Regions from separate parts of the Microbacterium canaveralium genome, predicted to be linked through region 1. Evidence: predicted binding sites of a transcription regulator. Region 1 holds the regulator's gene; each other region holds the start of a gene.
What was found. Region 1 encodes HrcA, which represses chaperone genes, less so after heat shock. Its sites were predicted from a motif close to TTNGCACTCGNNNNNNNCGAGTGCNAA; they were not measured.
Positions count from the first base shown of each region.

Region 1 (4,175 bases):
TTCACCGACAACACCGTCGACTACGCGGCCGTCGGCGCCACTCAGGCGCACGACCTCATGCAGTACCCGCCCGAACATTCGGTTCCCGCCGAGGACTCCTGGCGAATCGGCAGCGGCGAGGAGCGGTTCACCGCCGCCGGCGAACTGCTGCTGTCGTGGGCACCGTTGCGCTCGGAGGAGCTGAGCATCAGCGACGTGCGTCCGGCGACCGACGGGGGATACTCCGGTGTCGGCTTCGACGCCGAGGGTGCCCCGATTGCTCCGAGCCGCGTCGCCTCGGAGCAGCGATTCGCCGCCGACGGCACGCCGTTCGTCAGCCCCGGGTCGAGTGTGCGTCTGCACGGCAAGGTCGACGGTCACCGCGCCGACGCGCATCTGCGCGTGATCTCGGTGTTCGAAGAACCTCGCCGCGTCGGCTTCATCCTCGGCACGGTCGGTCATTCGATCGTCAGCGGCGAGGAACTGTTCGCCGTCGAATGGCGCGACAACGACGAGGTGTGGTTCGTGGTCCGGGCGTTCGACAGACCCACCGCCCCGTCGTACCGGGTGTTCATCGGACTCGTGAACCGGCGCCGCCGTGCGCTCTTCCAGCGCTACCTCCGGGCGATCTCGCCGCTCTACACATCCTGATGGGCGGACCACTGCCGCTCGGCGATGCGGCGCCCGTCGACGGGCGCCTGCCCGAAGACCTGCCGATCGACCCGACGGCCGATTTCGGCGTCTACCTGCACGTCCCGTTCTGCCGGGTCCGCTGCGGCTACTGCGACTTCAACACGTACACCTCGAGCGAATTGCGCGGTGCGCGGCAGGAAGACTTCGCCGACACGCTCGCGGCCGAAGTGCGCCTGGCCGGGACGGTCATGGATGCCGCGGGCGCCCGGCGGGCGGCATCCACCGTCTTCTTCGGGGGCGGCACCCCGACCTTGCTGCCGCCGGGCGACCTCGCGCGGATGCTCGACGCGGTGCGCGACGAGTTCGGCATCCGAGACGGCGCAGAGGTGACGGTCGAAGCCAATCCCGACACCGTGGACGACCGCGTCGCGGCGACGCTCGCCGAGGCCGGTGTGACCCGCCTGTCGATCGGGATGCAGTCCGCCCAGCCGCACGTGCTCGCCGTGCTCGACCGCACGCACGATCCTCGCAACGTCGCCACGGCGGTGGCGTCGGCGCGAACCGCCGGACTCGACGTCTCGCTCGACCTGATCTACGGGGCACCGGGGGAGTCGCTCGACGACTGGCGCGCGTCGCTCGAGACGGCGATCGCTCTGCGCCCGGACCACATCTCCGCGTACGCGCTGATCGTGGAGGACGGCACGAAGCTCGCGCGACAGATCCGCTCCGGGGTCGTCGCCGAGCCCTCCGACGACCTTCAGGCCGACATGTACGAGTTGGCCGACGATCTGCTCGCCGGCGCCGGGTACGACTGGTACGAGGTGTCCAACTGGGCGACCGACGGCGCGCACCGCTCGCGCCACAACCTCGCCTACTGGCGCGGCACCGATTGGTGGGGTTTCGGACCCGGCGCGCACAGCCATGTCGCGGGCCTCCGCTGGTGGAACGTCAAACATCCCGCGGCCTACGCGCAGCGTCTGGCGGCGGCCGAGTCGCCCGCGGCGGCCCGGGAACGTCCGGATGACACCGCGCGACGCCTCGAGTCCGTCCTGCTCCGCAGCCGCATCCGCGACGGTCTGCCGGTATCCGAACTGCTCGGCGAGGGCCGGAAGGCCGTGGCATCCCTCATCGCCGATGGCCTCGTCGACGGAGCGGATGCCGTCCGCGGGCGCATCGTGCTGACCCGCCGGGGTCGGCTGCTCGCCGACGCCGTCGTCCGGGCCCTCACCGCCTGAGCGCGCTTCCGACTCACCGCCGGGCGGGTGTTCTAGAATTGGCACTCAGGAGTCCGGAGTGCCAGAAGGAGGGAGCCCGCCATGGTGTCCGAACGCGGCTTGCAGGTGCTCCGCGCCATCGTCCAGGACTACGTCGACACGCGCGAACCCGTCGGCAGCAAGGCTATCGTCGAGAGGCACGCCTTCGGGGTCTCCGCGGCGACGATCCGCAACGACATGGCACAGCTCGAAGACGAAGACCTGATCATCGCGCCGCACACCTCCTCCGGGCGGGTGCCGACCGACAAGGGGTACCGCGTCTTCGTCGACCACCTGGCCGAGTTGAGGCCGTTGTCGACGGCCCAGCGCAGCGCGATCACTTCGTTCCTCGACGAGGCCGGTGACCTCGACGATCTCCTGGCGCGCACGGTCCGGGCGCTCACGCAGCTGACCGGTCAGGTCGCGATCGTGCAGTACCCCTCGTTCGCCCGGGCGAACCTCTCCCACGTGGAACTCGTGGCCCTCGGCGGCCCTCGCGTGCTCGTCATCCTCGTGACCGACACGGGGCGTGTCTCGCAACGCATCGCGCTCGTGCCCGTCGAGCCGACGGAGGGCGACATCGTGCAGCTGCGCGCCCGCGTGGGCGCCCTCTTGGTCGGCCGGAGCGTCGCGGACTGCGCGCAGGCGGTAGCCGCCGCCACCGTCGACGGCCCCCGGCCCGGCATCGCCGTCGACCTCATCTCCGACGCCGTCCTCCGGGTGGTGGGCGAAGAGCTCGACGAGTTCCGCCAGGACCGCCTCGTCATGGCGGGCGCGGCGACCCTCGCCAAACGCGAGTCCGACTTCCGCGGCAGCATCTATCCGCTCCTCGAGGCGATCGAGGAGCAGGTGACCCTGCTGCGGCTCATGAGCGAGATGGTCGCCGACGAGCAGGGCCTGTCGGCCAGCATCGGCCGCGAGAACGAACCGTTCGGTCTCGTCGAGGCATCCGTTCTCGCCAGCCGGTACGACGGTACCGCCGGCGGTGCGCGGGTGGGCCTTCTGGGTCCGACGCGTATGGACTACTCCTCCAACCTCGCGGCGGTCCGCGCCGTCGCGCACTATCTGACCCGGATGCTCGAAGACGACGACAACGCTCGTTGACGAGACCCGCACCGAATCTGATCGACCCCGCGTGAGCGGGCAGGAAGGCGATTGTGGCTGACCACTACGAGGTCCTCGGCGTCGCGCGCGACGCCAGCCCCGACGACATCAAGCGCGCGTACCGGCGTCTGGCGCGCGAGCTCCACCCCGACGTCAACCCGGGCGCGGACGCGTCCGAGCGCTTCAAGCTCGTCACCCACGCCTACGACGTGCTGAGCGACCCCGAGCAGCGGCGCCGCTACGACATGGGCGGCGACCAGAGCCCATTCGGCGGTGGGGGAGCGGCGGGCTTCGGGGGCTTCAGCGACATCTTCGAGACGTTCTTCGGCGGAGCGCAGGGCGGCGGTGGCCGCGGCCCCCGACCCCGGTCGCGTCGGGAGCGCGGGCAGGACGCGCTCGTGCGCGTCTCGCTGCAGCTCGGCGACGTCGTGTTCGGCGTGCACCGCGACCTCGAGGTCGACACGGCCGTCCTCTGCGAGACGTGTCAGGGCGCGTGCACGCAGCCGGGCACGAGCGAAGTCACCTGCGACATCTGTCACGGCTCCGGTCACGTGCAGCGCACGGTCCGCAGCCTCCTCGGCAACGTCGTGACCAGCCAGCCCTGCAGCGTGTGCCAGGGGTACGGAACGACGATCCCGTACCCGTGCGGAACGTGCCAGGGCCAGGGTCGTGTCCGTGCCCGCCGTACCGTGTCGGTCGACATCCCCGCGGGCGTCGAGACGGGTCTGCGCCTCCAGCTCCCCGGGTCGGGCGAGGTCGGCCCCGCGGGCGGCCCCAACGGCGACCTGTACCTCGAGATCACCGTCGAATCGCACGACTCGTTCAGCCGCGAGGGCGACGACCTCGTCGCGACCCTCGAGGTGTCGATGCCGGATGCCATCCTCGGCGCGACCACGACGATCGAGTCGCTCGACGGCAGCGTCGACCTCGAGGTGCGGCCGGGCGTGCAGTCCGGTGACGTGCTGACGATCAAGGGCCGCGGCATCACGCCGCTGCGGGGCAGTCAGCGCGGTGATCTCAAGGTGGGCGTGCACGTGGTAACCCCGACGCGACTCGATCACAAGGAACGCGCGCTCATCGAGGAATTCGCCAAGCGCACGAAGGCCCCTGCGCCCCGGCTGGCCGAACACCAGCAGGGGATGTTCTCGAAGTTCCGCGACCGCTTCCGGCACTGATCGTGGCGCTGCATTTCGTGACCGACGACGC
Region 1 covers NZ_JBDFMA010000003.1:1,713,719-1,717,893, reverse strand. The annotation lists gene ABC271_RS09170 (DUF1990 domain-containing protein) at 1-630, shown strand, start outside; gene hemW (radical SAM family heme chaperone HemW) at 630-1,847, shown strand; gene hrcA (heat-inducible transcriptional repressor HrcA) at 1,929-2,969, shown strand; gene dnaJ (molecular chaperone DnaJ) at 3,023-4,144, shown strand; gene ABC271_RS09150 (16S rRNA (uracil(1498)-N(3))-methyltransferase) at 4,147-4,175, shown strand, end outside.

Region 2 (4,175 bases), 760 kb from region 1:
GAGAACAGCACCATTGCGGTGACGTTCAGAGTCAGGTGCACCAGGGCCGTCCGACGTGCGGGAGTGCCCTTCGGGATGCGCGACATGTCCAGCAGGCCGAGCACCGACGCTCCCACCGCCCCGCCGAGCCCGATCGCGATGAGCCACCTCGACCCCGTCGCGAAGGAACGCGGGTCATCGGCGGCGAGGCCGAGCAGGTCGAACACGAGGCTCGACGACCACGCGCCGATCGGAATCGTCACGGCCACCGGGTGGAAGGGATGGCCGTACGGTCCCGCCACAATCGCGCGCGGCATCTTGGCGGCCCGCATCGCGAGAAAGCTCGCTCCGCGGCGCGGAGCCGAGGCCGTCGAGGGCCCCGGCATCGCGGCATCCACCCCGCTCATTCCTTGTGCAGCGCGTCCTGGGCGCGCCCCGCGAGCTTCTCGACCGTGTTGGGGAGCTCGGTCGTGCCGTAGAAGCGGACGTCAGGGTGCGTGGGCGGCGGCATCGGCACACCCGGCTCCGGTGAGGCGAGGTACGTGAACTCGCCCTTGCCGTCGGGGGTGGGGCCGGACGCCCAGCGGCCCTCGGCGGCAGCGGCACCGTCGGAGAAGTTGATGTACTGATACGACACGTCGCGGTCCTCCTTCTCGAGCGGGAAGTTGCTGGGCACGGGGAGGCTCTCGTAGCCCTCCTCCTGCAGTTCGGCCGCGGCCGCCGCCCACTGGTTCTGGTGCATCGTGTCGCGGGCCAGCAGGAACGCGAGAAGGTCCTTCACGCCGTGGTCGTCGGTCTGGTGGTAGAGCCGCGCGACCTGCACGCGTCCCTGCATCTCGGCGTTCGCGTTGGCCGTGAAGTCGGCGAGCAGATTGCCGCTGGCCGTGATGAAGCTGCCCTGCCACGGGTTTCCGTTGGAATCGACGGGTCGCGCTCCCGCGCCCGCGACGATGCCGTGCTGGATGTCGGTGCCACCGATGACCGCGGCCACGGTCGGGTCGTTCTGGACGGCTTCCTCGGTGATGCCGAGGGGCGACTTCTCGAGCAGCTGCGCGATCATGACCGCGAGCATCTCGACGTGGCCCATCTCTTCGGCGCCGATCCCGAAGACGAGGTCGCGGTACTTCCCGGGCATGTGCATGTTCCACGCCTGGAACTGATACTGCATGGCGACGGAGATCTCGCCGTACTGTCCGCCGAGCACCTCCTGCAGCTTGCGGGCGTAGACGGCGTCGGGCTTGTCGGGTGTAGCGGCGTGCTGGAGTTCCTGCCGGTGGAAGTACATCGTGCTCCTTCGTCGTCGGAACACCGCCCGGGGGGGTGCGGTGTCGACGACCACGAAACGGGGCGGCGAACCCGGCGACACGGGGGTTGCCATAGCGCTCCGACGGGAGCACAATCGCGCGCCCGCGGTCTTGGCACTCGCCACACGTGAGTGCTAATCTGACATCAAGTTGAGCGTAACGGACTCAACTTGAACATCCCTCCGGATGCCGGATCCGGACCGATCGAAAAGGAGAACGACCATGGCCACCTACGACCCCTTCCGCGACCTCGACCGCCTCGCGTCGACGCTCCTCGACACCCGCCGCGGCGGACCGCGACGCATGCCGATGGACCTGTACCGCGACGGCGACCACTACGTCCTGTCCGCCGACCTACCCGGCGTCGACCCGGGATCGGTAGACATCGATGTCGACGGCCAACTGCTCACCATCCGGGCAGAGCGCACCCTCGCAACCGGCGACGACGTCAAGTGGATCACGCGCGAGCGCGAGACCGCCTCGTTCGTGCGTCAGCTGAACCTCGGTCAGGGGATCGACACCGAACACATCAGCGCCACCTACCGAAACGGCGTCCTGTCGGTCATGATCCCGGTGAGCGAGAAGGCCAAGCCTCGGCGCATCGCCGTTTCGACCGAAGACGGCAACGACGTCATCGCCGCTCACGAGAGCACACCACAGCCGATCGAGCAGTGAGTACACGGAGGGGGTGACCGCGGGGTCGCCCCCTCCTCCCGTGTCAAGGGTCTCGGCGATCACCGCTCCCGCCCGCAGAGTGCTCCGGTGTCCGCGACCCTCTCCCCCCACGATCCGCTGGCCGCCGTCGACGCCGACGACAGGCTCTCCCTCCCCTTCACGCCGCGCGGCCCGGTGAGCGCCGCCGTCCTCCGGCATCTCGCCGGGGGCGCGCCCACCAACCACACCGCCCTGGCCGACCGCGCCGTCGCCGCCTCGACCGACGTCGAGACCGACGATGACCTGCAGCTCGCCCTCTTCGCGCTGTACGCCTCGGCGTACGGTTCGGTCGCGGCGTTCGATCCCGAGCGGGAATGGGATCCGTCGCTCCTCGCCACGCGTGGCGTCATCGAGCGGGCTTTCGAGGCGGCACTTCGCGCTCGCGTGCCGCAGCCCGAACTCCCCGCGACGACGATGGATGCCGTTGCGCGGGCGCTCTTCGCCCTGACCGCCGCCGACACCGGCCCGAGTCTCTCGCGCTACCTCGCGAAGAAGGCCACTCTCGATCAGGCGCACGAGTTCCTCGTGCAGCGATCGATCTACACCCTACGGGAGGCCGACCCCCACTCGTGGGCGATCCCGCGCTTGACCGGGCGCCCCAAGGCCGCCCTGGTGGAGATCCAGTCCGACGAGTACGGCGGCGGGAATCCTGGACGCGTGCACGCCGAACTCTTCGCCCGCGCGGTCCGCAGCGCCGGACTCTCGGACACGTACGGCGCCTACGTCGACGACGTTCCGGCCGTGACACTCGCCTCGCACAACGCGATGTCGATGTTCGGCCTCAATCGGCGTCTGCTCGGCGCGATCGTCGGCCACCTCGCGGCGTTCGAGATGACCTCCTCGGTCCCGAACCGCCTCTACGCCGAGGGCCTGCGCCGCCTCGGCTTCGACGACGACGTGTGCGGCTACTTCGACGAGCACGTCGAAGCCGACGCCGTCCACGAGCAGATCGCCGCCCGCGACCTCGCGGGAAGCCTCGCCGAAGATCGCCCCGACCTGCTCCCCGACATCCTTTTCGGCGCCGCGGTCTGCCTCAGCGTGGACGGTCGCGTCGGGGAGTACCTCCTCGACGCGTGGACGCGCGGCGAGTCGTCGCTGCGGCCAGAGGAGGTGCGATGACATCGGAGCCGCCGCGGATCACGGCCTATCCCGACGGTCCACTGCTCGTGCGGGGCGATGTCGACCTGCGCGACGTGGACGGCAACGCGATCGAGAAGCGTCGGCGAACGGTCGCTCTCTGCCGGTGCGGGCTGTCGACCATCAAGCCGTTCTGCGACGGGACCCACAAGCCCGCGGGGTTCCGCACCGAGGACTGATGCGTCTCGCCGCAGAGTACGTACTCCCGCTGCGGTGGGAGCACGACGACAGCCTGGACGACATGACCGCGTACCTCTGCACGTTGGCGGAATGGATCGACGTCACCGTCGTCGACGGATCGGACGCCCCCGTCTTCGCCGTCCACGCGACCGCATGGGCGGCCCACGTCCGACACGTCCGCCCCACCGTGGCGACGGGCGCGAACGGCAAGGTACGGGGCGTACTCACGGGAATTTCCCTCGCGCGGCACGAGCGCGTGATCCTGGCCGACGACGACGTCCGCTACGACCGGAACGGACTGGATGCCATCGTCTCCGCGCTCCGCGACGCCGACCTCGTCGCGCCGACGAACATCTTCCGTCCCCTCCCCTGGCACGCCCGGTGGGACACGGGCCGCTCACTCCTGAACCGCGCACTCCACCATGACTACCCCGGAACGTGCGGCGTCCGCCGCGCCGCGCTCGAGCGAACCGGCGGCTATGACGCCGACGCCCTCTTCGAGAACCTCGAGCTCGAACGGACCGTCCGCGCCGGGGGCGGCGCGATACGACAGCTCACCGACGTGTACGTCATGCGCCGCCCACCCACGCTCCGCCACTTCCTCGGCCAGAGGGTGCGGCAGGCCTACGACAGCCGCGCCCAGCCCGGACGCCTGCTCCTCGAACTGGCCCTCGCGCCGACCCTCCTCGCGCTGCGCCGACGTCCCGGCATCCTCATGCTCATCGCGTTCGGGATCGCCGTCGTCGCGGAGCGGGGGCGACGCCGTGGCGGCGGGCGGCGCATCTACCCGCGATCCGCGGCGGTCTGGGCACCGCTCTGGGTCGTCGAGCGTGCGGTCACGAGCTGGCTCGCGCTCGGCGC
Region 2 covers NZ_JBDFMA010000003.1:2,476,430-2,480,604, forward strand. The annotation lists gene ABC271_RS12800 (DUF2231 domain-containing protein) at 1-386, opposite strand, end outside; gene ABC271_RS12805 (manganese catalase) at 383-1,264, opposite strand; gene ABC271_RS12810 (Hsp20/alpha crystallin family protein) at 1,506-1,958, shown strand; gene ABC271_RS12815 (iron-containing redox enzyme family protein) at 2,076-3,116, shown strand; gene ABC271_RS12820 (CDGSH iron-sulfur domain-containing protein) at 3,113-3,313, shown strand; gene ABC271_RS12825 (glycosyltransferase family 2 protein) at 3,313-4,175, shown strand, end outside.
Region 2: the regulator HrcA is predicted to act here: its motif matches at 1,395-1,421, upstream of ABC271_RS12810 (Hsp20/alpha crystallin family protein).

Region 3 (4,175 bases), 550 kb from region 1:
TCGGGCGTGAGCTCGGCCCGCCACTGGTCGTCGGACTTCTCGACGGCGTAGGTCATGAATGGTCTCCTTCGTCCTGTCCATTCTCTCGTGTCCAGGGACCGCGATGGCCGTGGCGGCATAATCACGGAGTGGACCAGGATGCCATCACCGCCGTCGTCGACCGGTACGGGCGCTTCGCGCGCGACGAGGCTCCGGGGCGGTCCCGCCTCTACGAGGAGTGGGCGCGCCGGGTGACGGTCGACCCGGCGGTTGCGGCGGCGCTCGCGAGGATCCCCGCCACGCACCGACAGCCGCCGCTGGTCTTCGCCGTCCTGCGCCTGCTCGGCGCGCCGACGCAGACGGGCGATCCGTGGGCGCAGTGGGTGGTCGCGCACGCGGAGGCGATCGTCGCCGAGTGCGGACGGCGGAGTCTGCAGACCAACGAGCCGTTGCGCTGTGCCGCCCTGCTGCCGGCGCTGTCGCTCATCGAGGGGCCCATTGCTCTGCTCGAGGTGGGCGCGAGCGGGGGTCTCTGCCTCTACCCTGACCGCTACTCGTATCGCTTCCGGTCGCCCGACGACGCGGTGACGGCTCTCGACCCGGCGGACGGTCCCAGCGCGGTCGTCCTCGAGGCCGACGTCGACGGCGACCCACCGCTGCGCCTGCCCGAGGTCGTCTGGCGCGCGGGAATCGATCTCCAGCCCCTCGACGCGCGAGACCCCGAAGACCGCGCCTGGTTGACGGGCCTCGCGTGGCCGGGGGAAGAGGGTCGGCGCGAACGCATCACCGCCGCCCTCGACATCGCCGCCGCCGATCCGCCGCTCCTCGTCGCGGGCGACGGAGCCGAGTCTCTGCCCGGGCTCGCCGCGCGGGCCCCGCGCGACGCGACGCTCGTGGTGACGACTCCCGGCGTCCTCGCGCACGTTCCACGGCGGCACCGCGACGCCGTCATCGCTGCCGCTCGCGCCGCCGGACGATGGGTGACCCTGGATGCCGCGGGCCTCCACGACGCGTGGAACAGATCGCCGAACCTGCGGCCGGGAGGGTTCGCGCTCGCCCTCGACGGCGAGGTCCTGGCCAGCGTCGACCCGCTCGGCGCGTGGGTGGCGTGGCATCCCGGATCTTCGTATCGTCACGCAGTAGCGTGACGACGTGGCCCTCTCCGACCGTGATCTCGCCTTCCTTGCCTTCGAGGGTGAGTGGCGTCGGCACGGCGGTGCGAAAGAGGAGGCGATCCGGTCGGAGTTCGACCTCGCCCCGGCTCGCTACTACCAACTCCTGGGGCGTCTGCTCGACGACCCGGAGGCGTTGGCCGCGGACCCCATGCTCGTGCGACGCCTGCGCCGGCGCCGTGATGAGGCCGCCCAGCAGCACCGTGCTCGTCTCGGGCGCACGGCTGCGCGCTGACGGAGCCACAGAATCTGCCCGGTAACATCGTCCAATGCCCAGATCGACCTTCCCACGGGATCGTTTCGACGACCTCCCGGCCGGCGGCGGCCGCGTCGGCGCGCACCGGGCCGAACATCCCCGCTCCCGCGGGTGGGCAATCTTCTTCTGGGCGGCGCTGACCACCATCGTCTTGGTGATCGTGGGCATCTTCGGTGTGCTGGTGGCATCCGGCCGCATCTCATTGGGGTCTGACGCGGGACCGAGCCCGACCCCCTCGGAGAGCACTCCGGCGGTCATCGACACGTCGTACTCGGTCGTCGTGCTCAACGGGACCCCCGACGACGGCTTGGCAGGCAACCTGCGCGACCAGATCGTGGGCCTCGGATGGGCCTCCGACTCCGTGCAGACCGGCGATTCGGACACGACGGACTTCGCCACGACGACCGTGTACTACCGGACCACCGCGGACGAGCAGGCCGCGCGTGGTCTGGCGGAGGCGATCGGCGGCGCCGAGGTCGCGCAAAGCGACTTCCTCCAGCCCACGGACGACCCCAACACCCCCGACGACGAGGGCGCCGAGAAGCGTCTGGTCGTGGTGATCGGACTCGATCGCACCGCGGGCCAACCGACTCCGTGAGGCCCCTGACGCCGCGTGTTTCCGCGGCGTAAAAAGTTCGGTGCCGCCGTGTCAACAATGCCCGCTCGCGCCGATTCCGCCCGTGTCCGCGTGCTTACGATGACCTCGTCGTTCAGCAACAGGAGATTCGCATGACGCAGGGCACCGTCAAATGGTTCAACGCCGAGAAGGGTTACGGCTTCATCACCGTGACGGACGGACAGGATGTCTTCGTTCACTACTCGAACATCGAGATGTCCGGATTCCGGGTCCTGGAAGAAGGTCAGGCCGTCGAGTTCACGGTCGGGTCCGGACAGAAGGGTCCTCAGGCTGAGTCGGTTCGACTCATCGCCTGACCTCTCGCGATTCCCGCCGCGCCGCGGCCCCCGTCATGGGGGCCGCGGCGCTGCCGTTTCCACGGGCGTCGCGTGGCTTGCACTCCCCAGGGTCGAGTGCCAGAATGAGTTAGCACTCGCTTTCGTCGAGTGCCAAATCTGGAAGTCACCCGTCCGGGAGGGACGACACACTTATGGCAAAGATCATCGCTTTCGACGAAGAGGCCCGTCGCGGTCTCGAGCGCGGCCTCAACACCCTGGCCGACGCCGTCAAGGTGACCCTGGGCCCCCGCGGTCGCAACGTCGTGCTGGAGAAGAAGTGGGGCGCCCCCACGATCACGAACGACGGTGTCTCGATCGCCAAGGAGATCGAGCTCGACGACCCGTACGAGAAGATCGGCGCTGAGCTGGTCAAGGAGGTCGCCAAGAAGACCGACGACGTCGCCGGTGACGGAACGACCACCGCGACCGTCCTCGCTCAGGCGCTCGTCCGCGAGGGCCTGCGCAACGTCGCGGCCGGCGCTGACCCCATCTCGCTCAAGAAGGGCATCGAGAAGGCCGTCAAGGCCGTCACCGACGAGCTCCTGGCCTCGGCCAAGGAAGTTGAGTCCAAGGAGCAGATCGCCGCGACCGCGTCGATCTCCGCCGCCGACCCCGCGATCGGCGAGCTCATCGCCGAGGCGATCGACAAGGTCGGCAAGGAGGGTGTGGTCACCGTCGAGGAGTCCAACACCTTCGGCACCGAGCTCGAGCTCACCGAGGGCATGCGCTTCGACAAGGGGTACATCAACCCCTACTTCGTCACCGACCCCGAGCGCCAGGAAGCGGTCTTCGAAGACCCCTACATCCTGATCGCGAACCAGAAGATCTCGAACATCAAGGACCTTCTGCCCATCGTCGACAAGGTGATCCAGGAGGGCAAGGAACTCCTCATCATCGCCGAGGACGTCGAGGGCGAGGCTCTCGCGACGCTCGTGCTCAACAAGATCCGCGGCATCTTCAAGTCGGCTGCCGTCAAGGCTCCCGGCTTCGGCGACCGTCGCAAGGCTCAGCTGCAGGACATCGCGATCCTCACCGGCGGACAGGTCATCACCGAAGAGGTCGGCCTCAAGCTCGAGAACGCCACCGTCGACCTGCTCGGCCGTGCCCGCAAGGTCATCATCACCAAGGACGAGACCACCATCGTCGAGGGTGCCGGTGACTCCGCGCTGATCGAGGGTCGCGTGACCCAGATCCGTCGCGAGATCGAGAACACCGACAGCGATTACGACCGCGAGAAGCTCCAGGAGCGCCTCGCCAAGCTCGCCGGCGGCGTGGCCGTCATCAAGGCGGGCGCGGCCACCGAGGTCGAGCTCAAGGAGCGCAAGCACCGCATCGAGGACGCCGTGCGCAACGCCAAGGCGGCCGTCGAAGAGGGTGTCGTCGCCGGTGGTGGCGTCGCCCTGATCCAGGCCGGCAAGACCGCGTTCGCGAACCTCGAGCTCACGGGCGACGAGGCGACCGGCGCGAACATCGTTAAGGTGGCCATCGAGGCTCCGCTCAAGCAGATCGCGCTCAACGCCGGTCTCGAGCCGGGCGTCGTCGCCAACAAGGTCGCGGAGCTCCCCGTCGGCCACGGTCTGAACGCCGCGACCGGCGAGTACGGTGACCTGTTCGCACAGGGCATCATCGACCCGGCCAAGGTGACGCGCTCCGCGCTGCAGAACGCCGCGTCGATCGCCGGTCTGTTCCTCACGACCGAGGTCGTCGTCGCCGACAAGCCCGAGAAGGTCGCCGCTCCCGCGGGCGACCCGACCGGCGGCATGGACTTCTGATCCCCGCCTAGGTAGACAGAGAACGCCCCCTCCTCCGGGAGG
Region 3 covers NZ_JBDFMA010000003.1:2,267,618-2,271,792, reverse strand. The annotation lists gene msrB (peptide-methionine (R)-S-oxide reductase MsrB) at 1-56, opposite strand, end outside; gene ABC271_RS11860 (DUF2332 family protein) at 129-1,127, shown strand; gene ABC271_RS11855 (DUF3263 domain-containing protein) at 1,132-1,386, shown strand; gene ABC271_RS11850 (LytR C-terminal domain-containing protein) at 1,421-2,005, shown strand; gene ABC271_RS11845 (cold-shock protein) at 2,137-2,340, shown strand; gene groL (chaperonin GroEL) at 2,514-4,133, shown strand.
Region 3: the regulator HrcA is predicted to act here: its motif matches at 2,450-2,476, upstream of groL (chaperonin GroEL).